2 regions of the Agromyces molybdatiresistens genome follow, and region 2 is predicted to be linked to the other one. Evidence: predicted binding sites of a transcription regulator. Region 2 holds the regulator's gene; the other holds the start of a gene.

Region 1 (9,046 bases), 940 kb from region 2:
CGGCGGCGGATCCGACGCTCCCCGGCACGACGAAGGGCGCCTCCCTCGGGAGGCGCCCTTCGCGCGTGGTGCGGCGGATGCCGCGAAGCGGAACCGGTCCGCGTGGACTCAGAAGTCCATGCCGCCGGTCGGGTCGGCCGGAGCGGCGGCGACCTTCTCCGGCTTGTCGGCGACGACCGCCTCGGTGGTGAGGAAGAGGCCGGCGATCGACGCGGCGTTCTGCAGCGCCGAGCGGGTGACCTTCGCCGGGTCGATGATGCCCTGCGCGAGCAGGTCGCCGTACTCTCCGGTCGCGGCGTTGAGGCCGTGGCCCGCGGGGAGCTCGGCGACCTTGTTCGCCACGACGCCCGGCTCGAGGCCTGCGTTCAGGGCGATCTGCTTGAGCGGCGCCTCGATGGCGACCTTCACGATGTTCGCGCCGGTCGCCTCGTCGCCCGAGAGCTCGAGCTTCTCGAACGCGACCTTGCCGGCCTGGATGAGGGCGACGCCACCACCGGCGACGATGCCCTCCTCGACCGCGGCCTTCGCGTTGCGGACGGCGTCCTCGATGCGGTGCTTGCGCTCCTTGAGCTCGACCTCGGTGGCCGCGCCCGCCTTGATGACGGCCACGCCGCCGGCGAGCTTGGCGAGGCGCTCCTGGAGCTTCTCGCGGTCGTAGTCCGAGTCGGTGTTCTCGATCTCCGAGCGGATCTGGGCGACGCGGCCCGCGATCTGGTCGGGGTCGCCCGCACCCTCGACGATGGTCGTCTCGTCCTTGGTGATGACGACCTTGCGAGCCTGGCCGAGCAGGTCGAGCGTCGCGTTCTCGAGCTTGAGGCCGACCTCCTCGGAGATGACCTGGCCGCCGGTGAGGATCGCGATGTCCTGGAGCTGCGCCTTGCGGCGGTCGCCGAAGCCGGGGGCCTTGACGGCGACCGACTTGAAGATGCCGCGGATCTTGTTCACGACGAGCGTGGCCAGGGCCTCGCCGTCGACGTCCTCGGCGATGATCAGGAGCTGCTTGCCCGACTGGATCACCTTGTCGACGATCGGGAGCAGGTCCTTGATGTTCGAGATCTTCTGGTTGGCGATGAGGATGTACGGGTCCTCGAAGACCGCCTCCTGGCGCTCCGGGTCGGTGACGAAGTACGCCGACAGGTAGCCCTTGTCGAAGCGCATGCCCTCAGTCAGTTCGAGCTCGGTGCCGAAGGTGTTCGACTCCTCGACGGTGACGACACCCTCCTTGCCGACCTTGTCGATCGCCTCGGCGATGATCTCGCCGATCTGGGGGTCGGCGGCCGAGATCGACGCGGTGGCGGCGATCTCCTCCTTGGTCTCGACCTCCTTCGCGGCGGCGAGCAGCTCCTCGGAGACGGCCGAGACGGCCTTCTCGATGCCGCGCTTCAGCGAGATGGGGTCGGCGCCGGCCGCGACGTTGCGCAGGCCCTCGCGCACCAGCGCCTGGGCGAGCACGACCGAGGTGGTGGTGCCGTCACCGGCGACGTCGTCGGTCTTCTTCGCGACCTCCTTGACGAGCTCGGCGCCGATCTTCTCGTACGGGTCGTCGAGCTCGATCTCCTTGGCGATCGACACGCCGTCGTTCGTGATCGTGGGGGCGCCCCACTTCTTCTCGAGGACGACGTTGCGGCCGCGCGGGCCGAGGGTCACCTTGACCGCGTCGGCGAGCTGGTTGAGCCCACGCTCGAGCCCGCGGCGGGCCTCCTCATCGAAAGCAATGATCTTTGCCATGTGTGTCTCTCGTCCCTTCCCGGACGTCTAAGAACCTTGGGGTTAGCACTCGAATCGAACGAGTGCTAAACCGATTCTGGCACTCGCATGCATCGAGTGCAAGCGAGCCGGGACGCGATCGGGACTCCACGGACATGCGGAAGCGCCGCCGGGGGATCCGGCGGCGCTTCCGAAGTACCGAACTCAGGCGGGACGGACCGCCTCGGCCTGCGGACCCTTCGAGCCCGACCCGACCTCGAAGGTCACCTGCTGGCCCTCCTCGAGGACCTTGTAGCCGCTCATGTCGATCGCGGAGTAGTGGACGAAGACGTCCTGGCCTCCACCGTCGACGGTGATGAATCCGTATCCCTTTTCAGCGTTGAACCACTTCACGGTTCCGTTCGCCATGCGTTGCTCCCATGTTGCCGTGTATCGAAGTCAGCACGTGCCGTCGGCTGTACCGGGCCGTCGTCGTGCCGACGTCGACGACGGGGACCGGCGCCGGGTGCTCACACGGGTGTTCGAGCGGCCGGTTCTAGATACTCACGGCGCGGCGGCCCCGCACAAGGTTTCCGACGGCGCGAATGGTCGCAGAATGGCAACGATTCGGTCACCGGGTCATCCGGCGACGGCCTCCGCGTAGTCGGCCCCGAGGACGACGACGAGCTGCATGCCCTCCTCGCCGAACTCCTCCGACAATCGCACCTCGGCCTCCGGGAGCTGCTGCGCCACGCCCCTGGCGGCGCCCTCGAGGTCGGCCGAGGCGTAGTACACGACGGTCTGCTCGATATCGGACCGGTCGGCGTTGGTCGTGATGCCGACCGGCACGCCCGCAGCGGTCAAGGTCTCGCCGGCGCGTGCCGCCAGGCCGCTGGTCGACGTGCCGTTCAGGACCGCGACGCTGACGTCGGGTGCCAGCGTGGGCTCCGCCGTCGGCCCCGGCGACGCCGTTCCGGTGGGCAGCGCGGTGTCGTCGAAGTCGAGTCGCTGGTTGTACGCCGCGACCGCGGCGATCCCGATCCCGGCCAGCACCACCGTCGCGAGCGCGGCCCACGCGAAGGTCACCCAGCGACGCCCGCGGCGCGCGGGCGCGCGATGCGCACCGACCCGGTCCATGCCGTGCGGGATCGAGTCGAACCGGTCGCGGGGGAACTTCTGCACCTGGGGTCCAGTCGGTCGGGGCGCTCAGGCGAGCGGCCGGGCGGTCGGGATGGTTCGGCGCGCACGTGACTGCGCGCGGGCGTCGCGCTGCCGCTGGAGTCGCCCGACGAGCATCGGATCGAACCGCAGCGCGGCCGGCGAGTCGACGAGTGCGCCGAGGAGGCGATAGTACCGGGCCGCGGAGAGCCCGAGCTCGTCGCGGATCGCATCGGCCTTCCGCGCCGGATCGCGCCAGGGTCGTGATTCGAAGGCGAGGATGGCGCGCTGCGCCTCGTCGAGCCCGTCCCCGTCCATCGCACCTCGCTCCCGTCGCGGTCACCCGTCGTGCACATCCTAGAGAGCGGATGCCGCGAGCCCACCGCACGCGACGGCGCGGCCCGAACGCGGCCACCGCGGCCGGAGGTCGATGCGGGACGGGCCGGGCCGACGGGCCGGGAACACGGTCGCGCCGGGACACGTTGCACCCGACGCGCCGCAAAGCTGCGACGATGGAAGACGGCCGACCCGAGGAGACCCATGACGTACCAGGTGAACAAGTCCGACGACGAGTGGCGCGCAGAGCTCGACGACGAGCAGTACGCCGTGCTCCGCGAGGCCGCGACCGAGCGCCCGTGGACGGGCGAGCTGCTCGACGAGGAGCGCGCCGGCGTCTACGCGTGCGCCGCCTGCGGGAGCGAGCTGTTCAAGTCGGGCACGAAGTTCGACTCCGGCTGCGGCTGGCCGAGCTTCTACGAATCGGTGCGCCCCGAGGCGGTCGAACTGCTCGAGGACGCCTCGCTCGGCATGGTGCGCACCGAGGTCCGCTGCGCGAACTGCGGATCGCACCTCGGCCATGTCTTCCCCGACGGCTTCGGGACGCCGACAGGCGACCGCTACTGCATGAACTCGATCGCGCTCGACTTCACGCCCGAGTCCTGAGCGTGTCCGCCGTCCGAGAGGCGGTGCTCGCGCGCCGCTCCTGGCCGAAGGTGACGGATGCCGCGCCGACGGACTCCGAGCTCGCCGACCTGCTCCGAGCCGCCGCCACGGTTCCCGACCACGCCGCCCTCGGACCGTGGCGCGTCATCGCGCTGCGCGGCGACGCGCGTGCCGACCTCGGTGCGGCGCTCGCCGAGGCATCCGGCCTCGAGGGCGCGGCCGCCGAGAAGCTCGCGGCCAAGCCGCTCCGCGCTCCCCTGCTGCTCGCGTTGGTCGCGGTCGTGCGGGCGCACCCGAAGGTGCCCGCATGGGAGCAGGAGGCGTGCGCGGCCGGGGTCGGCCACCTGCTCGCACTGCTGCTCGACGACGCCGGCTGGGGCGTCATGTGGCGCACCGGCCCGTTCACGCGGCATCCGGCCGTCGCCCGCATGCACGGGCTCGGTGAGGGCGAGCACCTGCTCGGCTGGCTGTACGTCGGCGGCCGCAGCGCCGCCGACCGGCCCCAGCGCCGCGCCGGCGCTCGCGTCGAGGAGCGGTTCAGCGCGCTGGCGTGATCGGACCGGACCCGTCGAACGTGGTCGCGGACGTCGACTCGGCCGCGAGATGGCGCGCCGGGCGCCACCGGATGCTCGCGAGCGCGACCGCGACGAGCGCGAGGACCGTGCCGCCGACCGTCGCGAACCCGACCGGCCGCGCCGAGGTCGGCACGAGCAGGTCGAGCGCGAGCGCCGTGGCGAGCTGGCCCGCGACGAGGCCGAGCGCCAGCACGAGGACGCCGACGCGGCGCACGAGCACGGCCTGCGCGGCGATGAACACGCAGCCGATCGCGCCGCCGGCGTAGAGCCACGGCTCGGTCGGGAACGCGGTCGGCCAACCGACGGATGCCGCGTGCACGAGCATCACGACGAGGAGCACCATGGTGCCGACGAGGAAGTTCGTGAGCGTCGCCGCGAGGGCGCTCGTCGACGCGGTGCGGACGCGGCCGTTCATCGCCTGCTGCCACGACGCGCCGACGCCGGCCGAGAACGGCAGCAGCATGAGCAGGAGCGGCACCGCCTCCGCGACCTGCGCCGAGACGGCCCAGCCGATCGCGACGAGGGCGAGCGCCGCACCGGCGACCCGGGTCGGGCTGAGCGGCCGGCGACCGCCGGGGCCGAGACCGACAACGTCGAAGACCACGCCGCCGATCGTCTGGCCGGCGACGATCGCCACCGTGAAGAGGGCAACGCCCAGCACACCCGCCGAGAGCCCCTGCGTGGCCACGAACCACGCGCCCGCGACGCCGCCGAGGAGCATCCACCATGCGATCCGCCGCGCGCGCACCGCGTCGCGCAGCCGAGCGACGCCGCGGCGACCCCCCGGCCAGGCCGCGGTGATGAGGAGCAGGATCACGAGTCCGGAACCGAACGAGATCGCCGCGGCCACCGAGAAGTCGTCGAGCGCACGCGCGAGCTCGCCGTTGACCCGGGACTGCAGCGCGACGAATCCGCCGGTGACGACCGTGAGCGCGATCGCGACCCACAGGGGCACGCGGGACGACTCGGCATGTGCGTGGTGATGCGGGTGCGCGACCGGATCGGTCGACGCCTCGGGCGAGTGCGACACCGCGACCGGGTCGGGACCGCCGGAGGATCTCGACATCGAGCCGGCTACGGGACTCGAACCCGTAACCACCGCTTTACAAGAGCGGTGCGCTACCAATTGCGCCAAGCCGGCATGGGACCCTGACATCCTACCGAGCCGTGGCGCCGGCACGCACGACGACGGCCCGGCCGGTCGGCCGGGCCGTCGTCGTGCGATCGGAGGTCGGAGCTCAGCCCGCGTCGGGCGTGGGCGTCGGCGTCGGGGTCGCCTCGGACTCCGAGTAGCTCTCGCCGGTCGCCTGCAGCACGAACGCCTGGAACTCGGCCGGGTCCTCCAGCGAGCCGACGTACTGCTTGCCGTTGACGAGCACGGTCGGGGTGCCGGTCACCGACGCGAGCTCGGAGTTCGGGATCGGCTCGGTGAGCGCGCGCTCCGTGGCATCCTGCACCCAGCTCTTGAAGGTCGTGTCGTCGATGCACGAGTCGACCGACGAGGCGGCGCCCGCCTCGGCGGCGAGCTCCTTGATCTCGTCGTTGGTGAGGCCGGCGGTGAGCTCCTCGGGCTGGTTCTCGAACATGAGCGCGTTGAAGTCGAAGAAGGCCTCGGGCGACTCCTCCGCCACGCAGGCCGCGGCGTTCGCGGCGCGCAGCGAGTACTGGGTGCCCGCGGACTTGTTGGTCAGGATCGCGATCGGGTGGATCTCGAGGGTCGCCGCGCCCTGCTCGACCATGGTGCGCATGGTCTCGGAGTTCGTCGTCTCGAACTGGCCGCAGAACGGGCACAGGTAGTCGAGGTAGACGACGATGTTCGCGACCGTGCCGCTCTCGTCGGGAACGGTGGCCGTCGGCTCGCCGCCCGCGGGGATCGCCGGGGTCTGGACGGGCTCGATGCCGTTCTCGCCGCCGACGAGCAGGATGCCGTCGCTCGCCATGTTCTGCGGGCCCGGCCCCTCGGGACGGATGCTGTTGAAGATCAGCGTGCCGATCAGGGCCGCGACCGCGACGATCGCGACGACCACGCCGCCCTGGATGAGGAACCGGTTGCGGCGCTCGCGCTTCTTCTGCTCCTCGCGAAGGACGCGGGCCTTCTCGCGAGCCGCTTCGCGTCGCTGGTTGCGGGTGGGGCGTGGCTCTGATCCGCCAGTGCTCATCGTGGGTCAACTCCGGGTCGCTGTGGGGGCGCGCGTGCATGCAGGCGCACGCACCGAAGAGTGTAGGAGCGATCACTGGGAATCGCCCAAACGGCGCCCGGACGCGCGCTGCACGCGCCCTCCGCCCGCATCATCGGACGACGCGGCCGACGGCGCGGCCGCCGACGCCGCGCGGATGGGGCGCCGCGAACCCATGGCATACTGAGGGGGCGTCGACATCGAGGTCGGCGTTTCCATTCACTACGGATCGTCCGGCACGTACCTGCCGGTGAAGGAGAACAGAACCATGGCGTCAGTCACGTTCGACAAGGCCACCCGCCTCTATCCCGGTGGCACCCGTCCCGCCGTCGACCAGCTCGACCTCGAGATCGCGGACGGCGAGTTCCTCGTCCTCGTCGGTCCCTCGGGCTGCGGCAAGTCCACGTCGCTCCGCATGCTCGCGGGCCTCGAAGAGGTCAACGAGGGCAACATCTTCATCGGCGACCGCAACGTCACCGACGTGCCGCCGAAGGACCGCGACATCGCGATGGTCTTCCAGAACTACGCGCTGTACCCGCACATGACCGTCGCCGAGAACATGGGCTTCGCGCTCAAGATCGCGGGCGTCGGCAAGGACGAGCGTGCCGCGCGCGTCCTCGAGGCCGCGAAGCTCCTCGACCTCGAGCCGTACCTGAACCGCAAGCCGAAGGCCCTCTCGGGTGGTCAGCGCCAGCGCGTCGCGATGGGCCGGGCGATCGTGCGCCAGCCGCAGGTGTTCCTCATGGACGAGCCGCTGTCGAACCTCGACGCGAAGCTCCGCGTGCAGACCCGCACCCAGATCGCGTCGCTCCAGCGCCGTCTCGGCGTCACCACGGTCTACGTCACGCACGACCAGACCGAGGCGCTCACGATGGGCGACCGCATCGCGGTGCTCAAGGACGGCGTCCTCCAGCAGGTGGGCACCCCTCGCGAGCTGTACGAGCGGCCGAGCAACGTGTTCGTCGCGGGCTTCATCGGCTCGCCGGCCATGAACCTCTTCCACGCGGACGTCGTCGAGGGCGGCGTGATGTTCGGAACGGCCACCGTGGATGTCGAGCGCGACGCGCTCGCCTCCGCCTCGGGCCCGATCGTGACGATCGGCGTCCGCCCCGAGGACATCCAGGTCTCGAACACGCAGGGTGAGGGCCTCGAGGTGAAGGTCGACCTCGTCGAGGAGCTCGGCGCCGACGGCTACCTGTACGGCCACTCCGAGATCGAGGGCAAGCGGACCGACATCGTCGCGCGCGTCGACGGCCGCAGCCACCCGTTCGCGGGCGACACGGTCTACCTGATGCCGACCCCGAAGCATGTGCACGTGTTCGACGCCGAGTCGGGCGAGCGCCTGCTGAAGTCGGCCGTCGCCAGCTGACCTCCGGTCGTCCACGAAGCCGGTCGGGCCCTCGGCCCGGCCGGCTTCGTCGTTCCCCGGTACGCTGTCCCTGATGAGCGGCACACTCTCGATCACGTCGGCGTCGACCGACCCCGCACTGCTCGACCTCCCGTGGGACCTCCCCCTCGAAGCCTGGCCGAGCGAGCACATCGCTGCGCTGCCGAAGGGCATCTCGCGCCACCTCGTGCGCTTCGCGCACCTGAGTGGTCACGTGGTGGCCATCAAGGAGACGACGGCCGAGATGGCCGAGGGCGAGTACGAGATGCTGCGGACGCTGCAGCGCCTCGAGATCCCGTGCGTCGAGCCGGTGGCCGTCATCACCAACCGCACGGATGCCGACGGGGAGGGCCTGAAGCCCGTCCTCGTCACCCGGCACCTCCGCTTCTCCCTGCCCTACCGTGCGCTGTTCTCACAGACGCTCCGGCCCGACACCGCAACGCGCCTCGTCGACGCGCTCGCGGTGCTGCTCGTGCGGCTGCACATCATCGGCTTCTTCTGGGGCGACGTCTCGCTCTCGAACACGCTGTTCCGACGCGATGCGGGCGCGTTCGCCGCCTACCTCGTCGACGCCGAGACCGGCAAGCTCTACGAGGGCGGCCTGTCGAACGGCCAGCGCGAGAACGACCTCGAGATCGCCCGGGTCAACATCGCGGGCGAGCTGCTCGACCTCGAGGCCGGCGGCCGGGTCGCCGACGAACTCGACCCCGTCAACATCTCCAACGGCATCGTCGACGCCTATCGCAACCTGTGGAAGGAACTCACCGGCAGCGAGTCGTTCGGCATGGCCGACCGGTGGCGAATCAACGAGCGCGTCAACCGGCTGAACGACCTCGGGTTCGACATCGAGGAGCTGGCGATCCGCACGGACGAGTCCGGCACGACGCTGCGCATCCAGCCGAAGGTCGTCGACGCCGGCCACCACCAGCGGCGCCTCCTGCGCCTGACCGGCCTCGACGCCGGCGAGAACCAGGCGCGGCGCCTGCTCAACGACCTCGACTCCTACCGGGCGGCGTACCGGAAGGACGCCGACGAGGAGATGGTCGCCCACGAGTGGCTCATGCGCGTGTTCGAACCCGTGGTGCGGGCGGTCCCGCAGGAGCTGCGAGGCAAGCTCGAAC
Region 2 (9,046 bases):
AGCTCCAGACGCTGATGAGGAAGGTCACGGCGACGAGCGGGACCGCCCAGCGGGCGGGGAGGACGTGCAGTTCGAGGAAGAACAGCGGGAAGGCCAGGAACGCGGCGTCCGGGGTCAGCGCGCTGAGCCCGAGCCACAGCCCGAGCAGGATGATCAGCCACGCCGCGCGCATCCACGGCGTCACCACCTGGTGCGCGCTCACGACGCCGACGAGGTAGGCGCCGATGAAGGCGATCGAGAGGATCGAGATCGCGACGACCTGCTCGCCGCCGAGGATCACCGCCCGGGCGAGGACGAAGACCGTGAGGCCGACGACGAGGACGTGGAGGCCCACGCGGAGCGACGTGAACACGGGACGGAGCGCCGACGGCTGCACCCGTCCGACGAGTGGGGCATCGAGCACGGTCATGGTGCGTTTCAGCGTAGTCCGGCGCCCCTCGGGAGGCATCCGTCGAAAGTGCGATCGCCCGCATGGGAGAATCGACAGGATGTCTCCGAGAGCCGCCCACCCACCGGTGCCCGCCGCCACCGATCCCGCGCTGATCCGCAACTTCTGCATCATCGCGCACATCGACCATGGCAAGTCGACGCTGGCCGACCGCATGCTGCAGATCACCGGCGTCGTCGCCGACCGCGACATGCGCGCGCAGTACCTCGACCGCATGGACATCGAGCGCGAGCGCGGCATCACGATCAAGAGCCAGGCCGTGCGCATGCCCTGGGAGCTCGGCGGCACCGGGTACGCGCTCAACATGATCGACACCCCGGGCCACGTCGACTTCAGCTACGAGGTCTCCCGCTCCCTCGCCGCGTGCGAGGGCGCGATCCTGCTGGTGGATGCCGCGCAGGGCATCGAGGCGCAGACCCTCGCCAATCTCTACCTGGCGCTCGAGAACGACCTCGAGATCATCCCGGTGCTGAACAAGATCGACCTGCCCGCGGCCGAGCCCGAGAAGTACGCACGCGAGCTCGCCGACCTCATCGGCGGATCGCCCGACGACGTGCTCCGCGTGTCGGGCAAGACCGGCATGGGCGTCGAGGACCTGCTCGATCGCGTGGTCGAGCGCATCCCGGCGCCGACGGGGAATGCGGACGCCCCGGCGCGGGCGATGATCTTCGACTCCGTGTACGACAGCTACCGCGGCGTGGTCACCTACGTCCGCATGGTCGACGGCCGGCTGAACCCGCGCGAGCGGATCCAGATGATGTCGACGAAGGCGACGCACGAGATCCTCGAGATCGGCGTGAGCGCGCCGGAGCCGACGCCCACGAACGGCCTCAGCGTCGGCGAGGTGGGCTACCTCATCACCGGCGTGAAGGACGTGCGCCAGTCGAAGGTCGGCGACACCGTGACGACCGCGGTGAAGCCCGCGGCCGAGCCGCTCCCCGGCTACACGGAGCCGCTGCCGATGGTGTTCTCCGGCCTGTACCCGATCGACGGCAGCGACTACCCCGAGCTTCGCGAGGCGCTCGACAAGCTGAAGCTGTCCGATGCCGCGCTGGTCTACGAGCCCGAGACCTCGGTCGCCCTCGGCTTCGGGTTCCGTGCGGGCTTCCTCGGGCTGCTGCACCTCGAGATCGTCACCGAGCGACTGCGGCGCGAGTTCGGACTCGACATCATCAACACGGCGCCGTCCGTCGTCTACGAGGTCACCACCGAGGACCGGAAGACCGTCACCGTCACCAACCCGAGCGAGTTCCCGACCGGCGGCAAGATCGCCGAGGTGCGCGAGCCCATCGTGAAGGCCGCCATCCTCGCGCCGAAGGACTACGTCGGCACGATCATGGAGCTCTGCCAGTCGCGCCGCGGCACCCTGCTCGGCATGGAGTACCTCGGCGAGGACCGGGTCGAGATCCGCTACAACATGCCGCTCGGCGAGATCGTCTTCGACTTCTTCGACAACCTGAAGTCGAAGACCGCCGGCTACGCCTCGCTCGACTACGAGCCCGCGGGCGACCAGGCCGCCGACCTCGTGAAGGTCGACATCCTGCTGCAGGGCGAGCAGGTCGATGCATTCAGCGCGATCGTGCACCGCGACAAGGCGTACGCGTACGGGGTCCTCATGACGGGGCGCCTCCGCGAGCTCATCCCGCGCCAGCAGTTCGAGGTGCCGATCCAGGCGGCGATCGGCGCCCGCATCATCGCCCGCGAGTCGATCCGGGCGATGCGCAAGGACGTGCTGGCGAAGTGCTACGGCGGCGACATCTCGCGCAAGCGCAAGCTCCTCGAGAAGCAGAAGGAGGGCAAGAAGCGCATGAAGATGGTCGGCCGCGTCGAGGTCCCCCAGGAGGCGTTCATCGCCGCCCTGAGCGGGGAGACCGAGAAGAAGGACGCCAAGAAGTAGGGGGAACGATGACCCGTCGACGCACCTTCACCGACCAGTCCGTCACCTACGGCGCGATCGGCGCGACGCTCGACCCCGACCTGCTGCGCTATCCGCCGGAGGGGTTCACGCCGTCCGAGGACTCGGTCCGGCTCGGGTCCGGGCGTGAGCGCTTCGAATCGTCGGCCGACGCGCTCATGACGTGGGGCATCCAGCAGGGCGCGGGTTTCACGGTCGCGGACGCCGCACCGGGCACCGGCGCGCAGTACACCGGGATCGCGTACGACGAGGCCGGTGCACCGCTCGCCGAGCAGCCGGCGCCGCGCGTCGAGCAGCGCTTCGGTCCCGATGGCACGCCGTACATCAGTGCGGGGATGACGGCGACGCTGCAGCGCCGCGGCCGCCTCCGCACGCGATCCACGCCCGTGCTCGTCGTGTACGTCGTCGACGAGCCGAACCGGATCGGCTTCGCCTACGGCACGACCGGTGACGCGTCGGAGAACGGCGAGGAGTCGTTCATCCTCGAGCATCGCGACGACGACTCGGTGTGGCTCACGATCCGTTCGGCGTTCGAGCCGAACGGCGGCGTGCGCCGCGTGTTCGGTCCGCTCGTGCGCCGCCGGCGCCGCGAGCTGACCAGGCGCGAGCTGCGCGCCCTGCACCCCGCGTTCCCGGTCTGATGGCGGGGCCGCTCCCGCTCGGCGATCCGGCGCCGGCCGACGGACTGCTCCCCGAGAGCGCGACGACGGATGCCGCCTCCCGCGCCCTCGGCGTCTACCTGCACGTGCCGTTCTGCCGGGTGCGATGCGGCTACTGCGACTTCAACACGTACACCTCCGGGGAGCTCCGCGGCGCGCGCCGGGAGGACTTCGCCGATCAGGCCGCGGCCGAGGTCCGGTTCGCGCGCGACGTGCTCGCGAGATCCGGTGTCCCGGATCGGCCCGCCTCGACGGTCTTCTTCGGCGGCGGCACGCCGACGCTGCTGCCCGCCGCCGACCTGGTGCGGATGCTCGCGGCCGTCCGCGATGCGTTCGGCCTCGCCGAGCGTGCCGAGGTGACGACCGAGGCCAACCCCGACTCCGTCGACGCCGACGACCTGAGGAGGCTCGCCGACGGCGGGTTCACGCGCGTCTCGTTCGGCATGCAGTCGGCGGTCCCGCACGTGCTCGCCGCGCTCGACCGCACCCACGATCCGGCGCGCATTCCGCTCGTGGTCGGCTGGGCGCGCGACGCCGGGCTCGACGTGAGCCTCGACCTCATCTACGGCACGCCGGGGGAGTCGCTCGCCGACTGGCGGACGAGCCTCGACGCCGTGCTCGCCGAGCGTCCCGACCACGTGAGCGCCTACTCGCTCATCGTTGAGGACGGCACGCAGCTCGCACGACGCATTCGACGTGGCGAGCTCGCCGCCATCGACGACGACCTCGCCGCCGACATGTACGAGCTCGCCGACGAGGCGCTCGCGCAGGCCGGATACGAGTGGTACGAGGTGTCGAACTGGGCGACGGATGCCTCGCACCGATCGCGCCACAACCTGGGCTACTGGCGCGGGGACGACTGGTGGGGCGTCGGACCGGGCGCGCACAGCCACGTCGGCGGCGTGCGCTGGTGGAACGCCAAGCACCCCGCAGCCTACGCGGAGCGCCTCGCGGCCGGCGTCTCGCCGGCGGTCGGGCGCGAAACGCTCGACGCGCCCGCCCGTGAGACCGAGCGCGTGCTCCTCGCGACCCGCATCCGCGAGGGGATCGACGTCTCGAGCCTGCATTCCGGCGGCCGCCACGGCGTGGCGGGGCTCATCGCAGATGGGCTCGTGGACGCGCGAACCGCCCTCGCCGGGCGGCTGACGCTCACCCGGCGAGGGCGGTTGCTGGCGGACGCCGTCGTTCGACGACTGTTGGAGGACTGACCTCTAGCTGACGAACTTGATCGCGACCGGGTAGACGTACGGTTCGCCCTGATTCGCCTTGACCGCCGCGATGATGCTGAACACGATCGTGACGATCCAGACGGCGATCGACAGGAAGATGCCGATGACGACCACCCAGAGGATGCCGGCCACCACGTTGGCGATGAGCATCGTGATCTGGAAGTTCAGCGCGGTCGCCGAGTGATCGCGGACGAACTGTCCGCGGTCGCGCAGCACCAGGTAGCCGACGAGGGCCGGCACGAACGAGAAGAAGATGCCGCCGATGTGGATGAGGGTCGCCCACAGCCGCTGGTCCTGAGGGCTCATCGCGACGTTCTGCTCGGGGCCGGGGCCGGGAGCGCCCGGCGGCGGCGGAGGAGTCGAGCCGGGCGGTGGGGGCGGCGGCGGGCCGCCTGCGGGCGGCGTGGGCGGGGTGGGAGGTGGTGCGTCGGACATGATGCGTGCTCCTCTGTGGTCGCGCCCGGACAGGGGACGTCCCCTCATGCTGGCACAGGACGACGCGCCGGTCGAGGGACGTTCGACCGGCGCGTCGGAGGCTCGTCGCGACTACTTGATGAGACGCAGCGCGAAGGGGTAGCGGTAGTGGTTGCCGTCCTTCGCCTGCAGGAACGCGATGATCGAGAAGACCACGCCGAGGATCCACGGGATGTACGTGAGGACGGCGATGAACGCGCCGAACCCGAAGGTCACGACGGTGATGATGGTCGTCAGCACCCAGAGCGCGATGGTGGCGAGCACCAGCGTGATCTGGAAGTTCAGCGCCTCCTTGCCCTCGGTGTTCGTGAACGCACCGCGGTCCTTGAAGACGAGCCAGATGATGAGCGACGGCAGGATGCCGAGGATGCCGCCGAGGTGCGCGAACGAACCCCACTGCACGTCCTGCTCGTGCGAGAGCGGTGCGGCGGGCGCCGGCTGCGGGGCGGCGTTCGGATCCTGCGGAGGGAGGTTGGAGTCGGTCATGGCGGGAGCCTTTCGATGAGGGGAAGCGCACGCGTCGCGGCCGGACGCGGCCGTCGGGGGTGCGGGACGATGGACACGCTATCGGCGCGGCGGACCGACCGGCAACGGTGCAGCCCCTGAATCTCGCGATATGATTAGCAGTCACGTGGGCGGAGTGCCAAGCACGCGTCGTCCGGGTCCGGTCGGTCGAGGGAAGCGAGGATCATGGTCTCCGAGCGCAGTCTCGCCGTGCTCCGCGCGATCGTGCAGGACTACGTCGAGTCCCGCGAGCCGGTCGGCTCGAAGACGATCGTCGAACGCCACCACTTCGGCGTCTCCGCGGCGACGATCCGCAACGACATGGCCCTGCTCGAGGAGGAGGAGCTCATCGCGGCGCCGCACACCTCGTCGGGCCGGATCCCCACCGACAAGGGCTACCGGGTGTTCGTCGACCGGCTCGCCGACATCCGACCCCTCTCGGCGACGCAGCGGCACGCGATCGAGACCTTCCTCGGGGAGTCGAACGACCTCGACGAGCTGCTCGGCCGCACGGTCCGCCTCGTCTCGCAGCTGACGCGCCAGCTCGCCGTGGTTCAGTACCCGAGCTTCGCGCGGGCGCGCGTGCGCCACGTCGAACTCGTCTCGCTCGCGCCGACGCGCGTGCTGTGCATCCTCATCTCCGACAGCGGCCAGGTGGAGCAGCGCCTCGCGGAACTCGACCAGCCGGTCGACGAGTCGACGCTCGCGCGGCTGCGCGACCGCCTGAACGAGGTCGCGGCCGGCCTCACGATGGCGGATGCCGCGACGGCCCTGTCCGCCGAGACCGAGCACGCCGACCGGGCGCACGCCGAGGTCCTCCACACGCTCGCGGCGACCCTCGCCGACCAGGCGAAGATCACACGCTCCGACCGGCTCGTCGTCGCCGGCGCCGCGAACCTCGTGCGCACCGAGCAGGACTTCGCCGGCAACATCCTCGGCGTCATGGAGGCCATCGAGGAGCAGGTCGTCATCCTCCGGCTCTTCGGCGAGATGGCCGCCGACGACGGCATCGCCGTGCGCATCGGCCGCGAGAACGCCGCATACGGGCTCGGCGACACCTCGGTGGTGTCGACGTCCTTCGCCGTCCCCGGCCGCGACGTGTCGCGGCTCGGCGTCGTGGGACCCACGCGCATGGACTACTCCCAGAGCATGGCCGCGGTCCGCGCGGTCGCCCGCTACCTCTCCCGCACGCTCGGCGAGAGCTGAACCGCACGGGCCGCCCCGCGGCATCCGTCACCGGCAATCGAAAGGAACCCGCCTCACGTGGCCGACCACTACGAGGTCCTCGGCGTCGCACGCGACGCCTCCCCGGACGAGATCAAGAAGGCGTACCGCCGGCTCGCACGCGAGCTCCACCCCGACGTGAACCCCGGCGCCGAGGCGTCCGAGCGGTTCAAGGAGGTCACGCACGCGTACGACGTGCTCTCCGACCCCAAGCAGCGCCAGCAGTACGACCTCGGCGGCCAGGCCGGGTTCGGCGGTGCCGGCGGCGGATTCGGCGGGTTCGGCGACATCTTCGAGACGTTCTTCGGCGCGGGGCAGACGAGCCGCGGCCCGCGGTCCCGCCGCGAGCGCGGCCAGGACGCGCTGATCCGGCTGGAGGTCGGGCTCGACGACGTGATCTTCGGCACGCACCGCGACCTCGAGGTCGACACGGCCGTCGTGTGCGAGACGTGCCACGGCTCGTGCTGCAAGCCCGGCACCTCGCCCGTCAGATGCGACATCTGCGGCGGCAGCGGCCACATCCAGCGCGCGGTGCGCTCGCTGCTCGGCAACGTGATGACCTCGAGCCCGTGCGGATCGTGCCGCGGCTACGGCACCATCATCGCGACCCCGTGCGTGACCTGCCAGGGGCAGGGGCGGGTGCGTGCGCGCCGCACGGTCCCGATCGACGTGCCCGCGGGCGTCGACACGGGCGTGCGACTGCAGATGCCGGGTTCCGGCGAGGCGGGCCCCGCCGGCGGGCCGAACGGCGACCTGTACCTCGAGATCAAGGTGAGGAACCACGAGGTGTTCAGCCGCAACGGCGACGACCTGCTCTGCACGCTCGAGGTGCAGATGACGGATGCCGTGCTCGGCACCTCCACGAAGGTGGCGGCGCTCGACGGCGACGTCGACCTCGAGCTGAAGCCCGGCGTGCAGTCGGGCGAGATCCTGACGGTGAAGGACCGCGGCATCACGCACCTGCGCGGCAGCGGCCGCGGCGACCTCAAGGTCGCGGTGCACGTGGTCACCCCGACCAAGCTCAGCCACAGGGAGCGGGAGCTCGTCGAGCAGCTGGCCAAGCAGCGCAAGGCGCAGCCGCCGCAGCTCGGGCACTTCCAGCAGGGCCTGTTCGCACGCCTGCGCGACCGGTTCCTGGGCTGAGCACCGGGCGGATGCCGCGATGAGCCACCTCTACCTCGACGAGACGCTCGAGCTCGCCTCGACGGCGCCGGGCGACGCGATCGAACTCGGCGGCGACGAGGCCAGGCACGCGGTGACCGTGTCGCGGCTGCGCGTCGGCGAGGTCGTGTCGATCGGCGACGGCCGGGGGCGCGTGGTGCGCGGACCGGTGACCGCCGCCGAACCGCGCCGGCTCGAGATCGAGGTCGAGACCGTCTCGGACGAGCCCGAGGCCTCGCCTCGGATCACGCTCGTGCAGGCGCTCGCGAAGGGCGACCGCGACGAGCTCGCCGTCCAGGCGGCGACCGAGCTCGGCGTCGACCGGATCGTGCCCTGGTCGGCGACGCGCTCGGTGTCGCGCTGGGAGGGGCCGAAGGCCGAGAAGGGCCGCGCCCGCTGGGCGAGCATCGTCCGGGAGGCCGTGAAGCAGTCCCTCCGCTCGCGCATCCCGGTGGTCGAGCCCGTGACGTCGACCCGGGAGCTGACCGCGCGGCTGCGGGGCGAGCGGATGCTGCTGCTCGTGCCCGGCGCGGAGACCCCCCTCACCGCCATCCGCTCCGACGGTCGCGACCTCGCGCTCGTCGTGGGGCCCGAGGGCGGGATGGACCCTGCGGAGATCGACCGGCTGCACGAGGCGGGCGCCGAGCCCGTGCGGCTCGGCGACCCGGTGCTGCGCACCTCGACCGCCGGCCCCGCCGCGATCGCCGTGCTGTCGGTCGCGCTCGGGCGGTGGTGAGCCATCCGTCGCTACGATGGAGGGATGAGCGGAACGGTGGAGCCCACGGTCTTCGAGCGCATCGCCGCGGGCGAGATCCCCGCGAGGATGGTCGCCGAGACCGACCGCGTGATCGCGTTCCACGACATCGCACCGCAGGCGCCGGTCCACGTGATCGTGACGCCGCGCGACGGTCGGCACCGCGACGTCGTCGAACTCGCCGCCGACGATCCCGAGCTGCTCGCCGAGCTCGTCTCCGTGGCCAAGGGCATCGCCGACGAGCTCGCCGACGGGGAGTTCCGCCTCGTCTTCAACACCGGCCCGGAGGCCGGCCAGACCGTGTTCCACGTGCACGCCCACGTCCTGGCGGGCGGCCTCAGGGAGGGATCGCTTGGCGGCTGACGACGCGGGGGACCTCCCGCTCACCGGATCCGAGACCCGCTCCGACGAGGAGCGACTGCAGATCGACGGCATCGCCATGGTGCGGCTCCTCGGGCCGCAGGACCGCCTCCTCACGACGATCGAACGGGAGTATCCCGGGGTCGACGTGCACGTGCGCGGCAACGAGATCGCCATCCGCGGAGAGGCGGAGGACCGCCTGCGCGTCCGCCGCCTCGTCGAGGAGCTCCTGGAGCTCGTCCGCGGCGGCGGCGACCCGACACCCATCGAAGTGAGGAGCTCCGCCCGCATGCTCGACGCCGATCCGAATGCCCGACC

What was found. Region 2 encodes HrcA, which represses chaperone genes, less so after heat shock. Its sites were predicted from a motif close to TTNGCACTCGNNNNNNNCGAGTGCNAA; they were not measured.
Region 1: the regulator HrcA is predicted to act here: its motif matches at 1,771-1,797, upstream of groL (chaperonin GroEL).

The regions. Positions count from the first base shown of each region.
Region 1 is NZ_CM188258.1:2,805,368-2,814,413, forward strand. It holds gene groL (chaperonin GroEL) at 109-1,728, opposite strand; gene ACULK2_RS12930 (cold-shock protein) at 1,912-2,115, opposite strand; gene ACULK2_RS12935 (LytR C-terminal domain-containing protein) at 2,326-2,868, opposite strand; gene ACULK2_RS12940 (DUF3263 domain-containing protein) at 2,893-3,162, opposite strand; gene msrB (peptide-methionine (R)-S-oxide reductase MsrB) at 3,385-3,786, shown strand; gene ACULK2_RS12950 (nitroreductase family protein) at 3,789-4,340, shown strand; gene ACULK2_RS12955 (DMT family transporter) at 4,324-5,427, opposite strand; tRNA gene ACULK2_RS12960 (tRNA-Thr) at 5,430-5,502, opposite strand; gene ACULK2_RS12965 (DsbA family protein) at 5,600-6,520, opposite strand; gene ACULK2_RS12970 (ABC transporter ATP-binding protein) at 6,807-7,907, shown strand; gene ACULK2_RS12975 (DUF4032 domain-containing protein) at 7,981-9,046, shown strand, end outside.
Region 2 is NZ_CM188258.1:1,866,117-1,875,162, forward strand. It holds gene ACULK2_RS08605 (sensor histidine kinase) at 1-409, opposite strand, end outside; gene lepA (translation elongation factor 4) at 489-2,345, shown strand; gene ACULK2_RS08615 (DUF1990 domain-containing protein) at 2,354-3,004, shown strand; gene hemW (radical SAM family heme chaperone HemW) at 3,004-4,230, shown strand; gene ACULK2_RS08625 (DUF4870 domain-containing protein) at 4,234-4,557, opposite strand; gene ACULK2_RS08630 (DUF4870 domain-containing protein) at 4,798-5,211, opposite strand; gene hrcA (heat-inducible transcriptional repressor HrcA) at 5,416-6,435, shown strand; gene dnaJ (molecular chaperone DnaJ) at 6,493-7,596, shown strand; gene ACULK2_RS08645 (16S rRNA (uracil(1498)-N(3))-methyltransferase) at 7,616-8,350, shown strand; gene ACULK2_RS08650 (HIT domain-containing protein) at 8,375-8,731, shown strand; gene ACULK2_RS08655 (PhoH family protein) at 8,808-9,046, shown strand, end outside.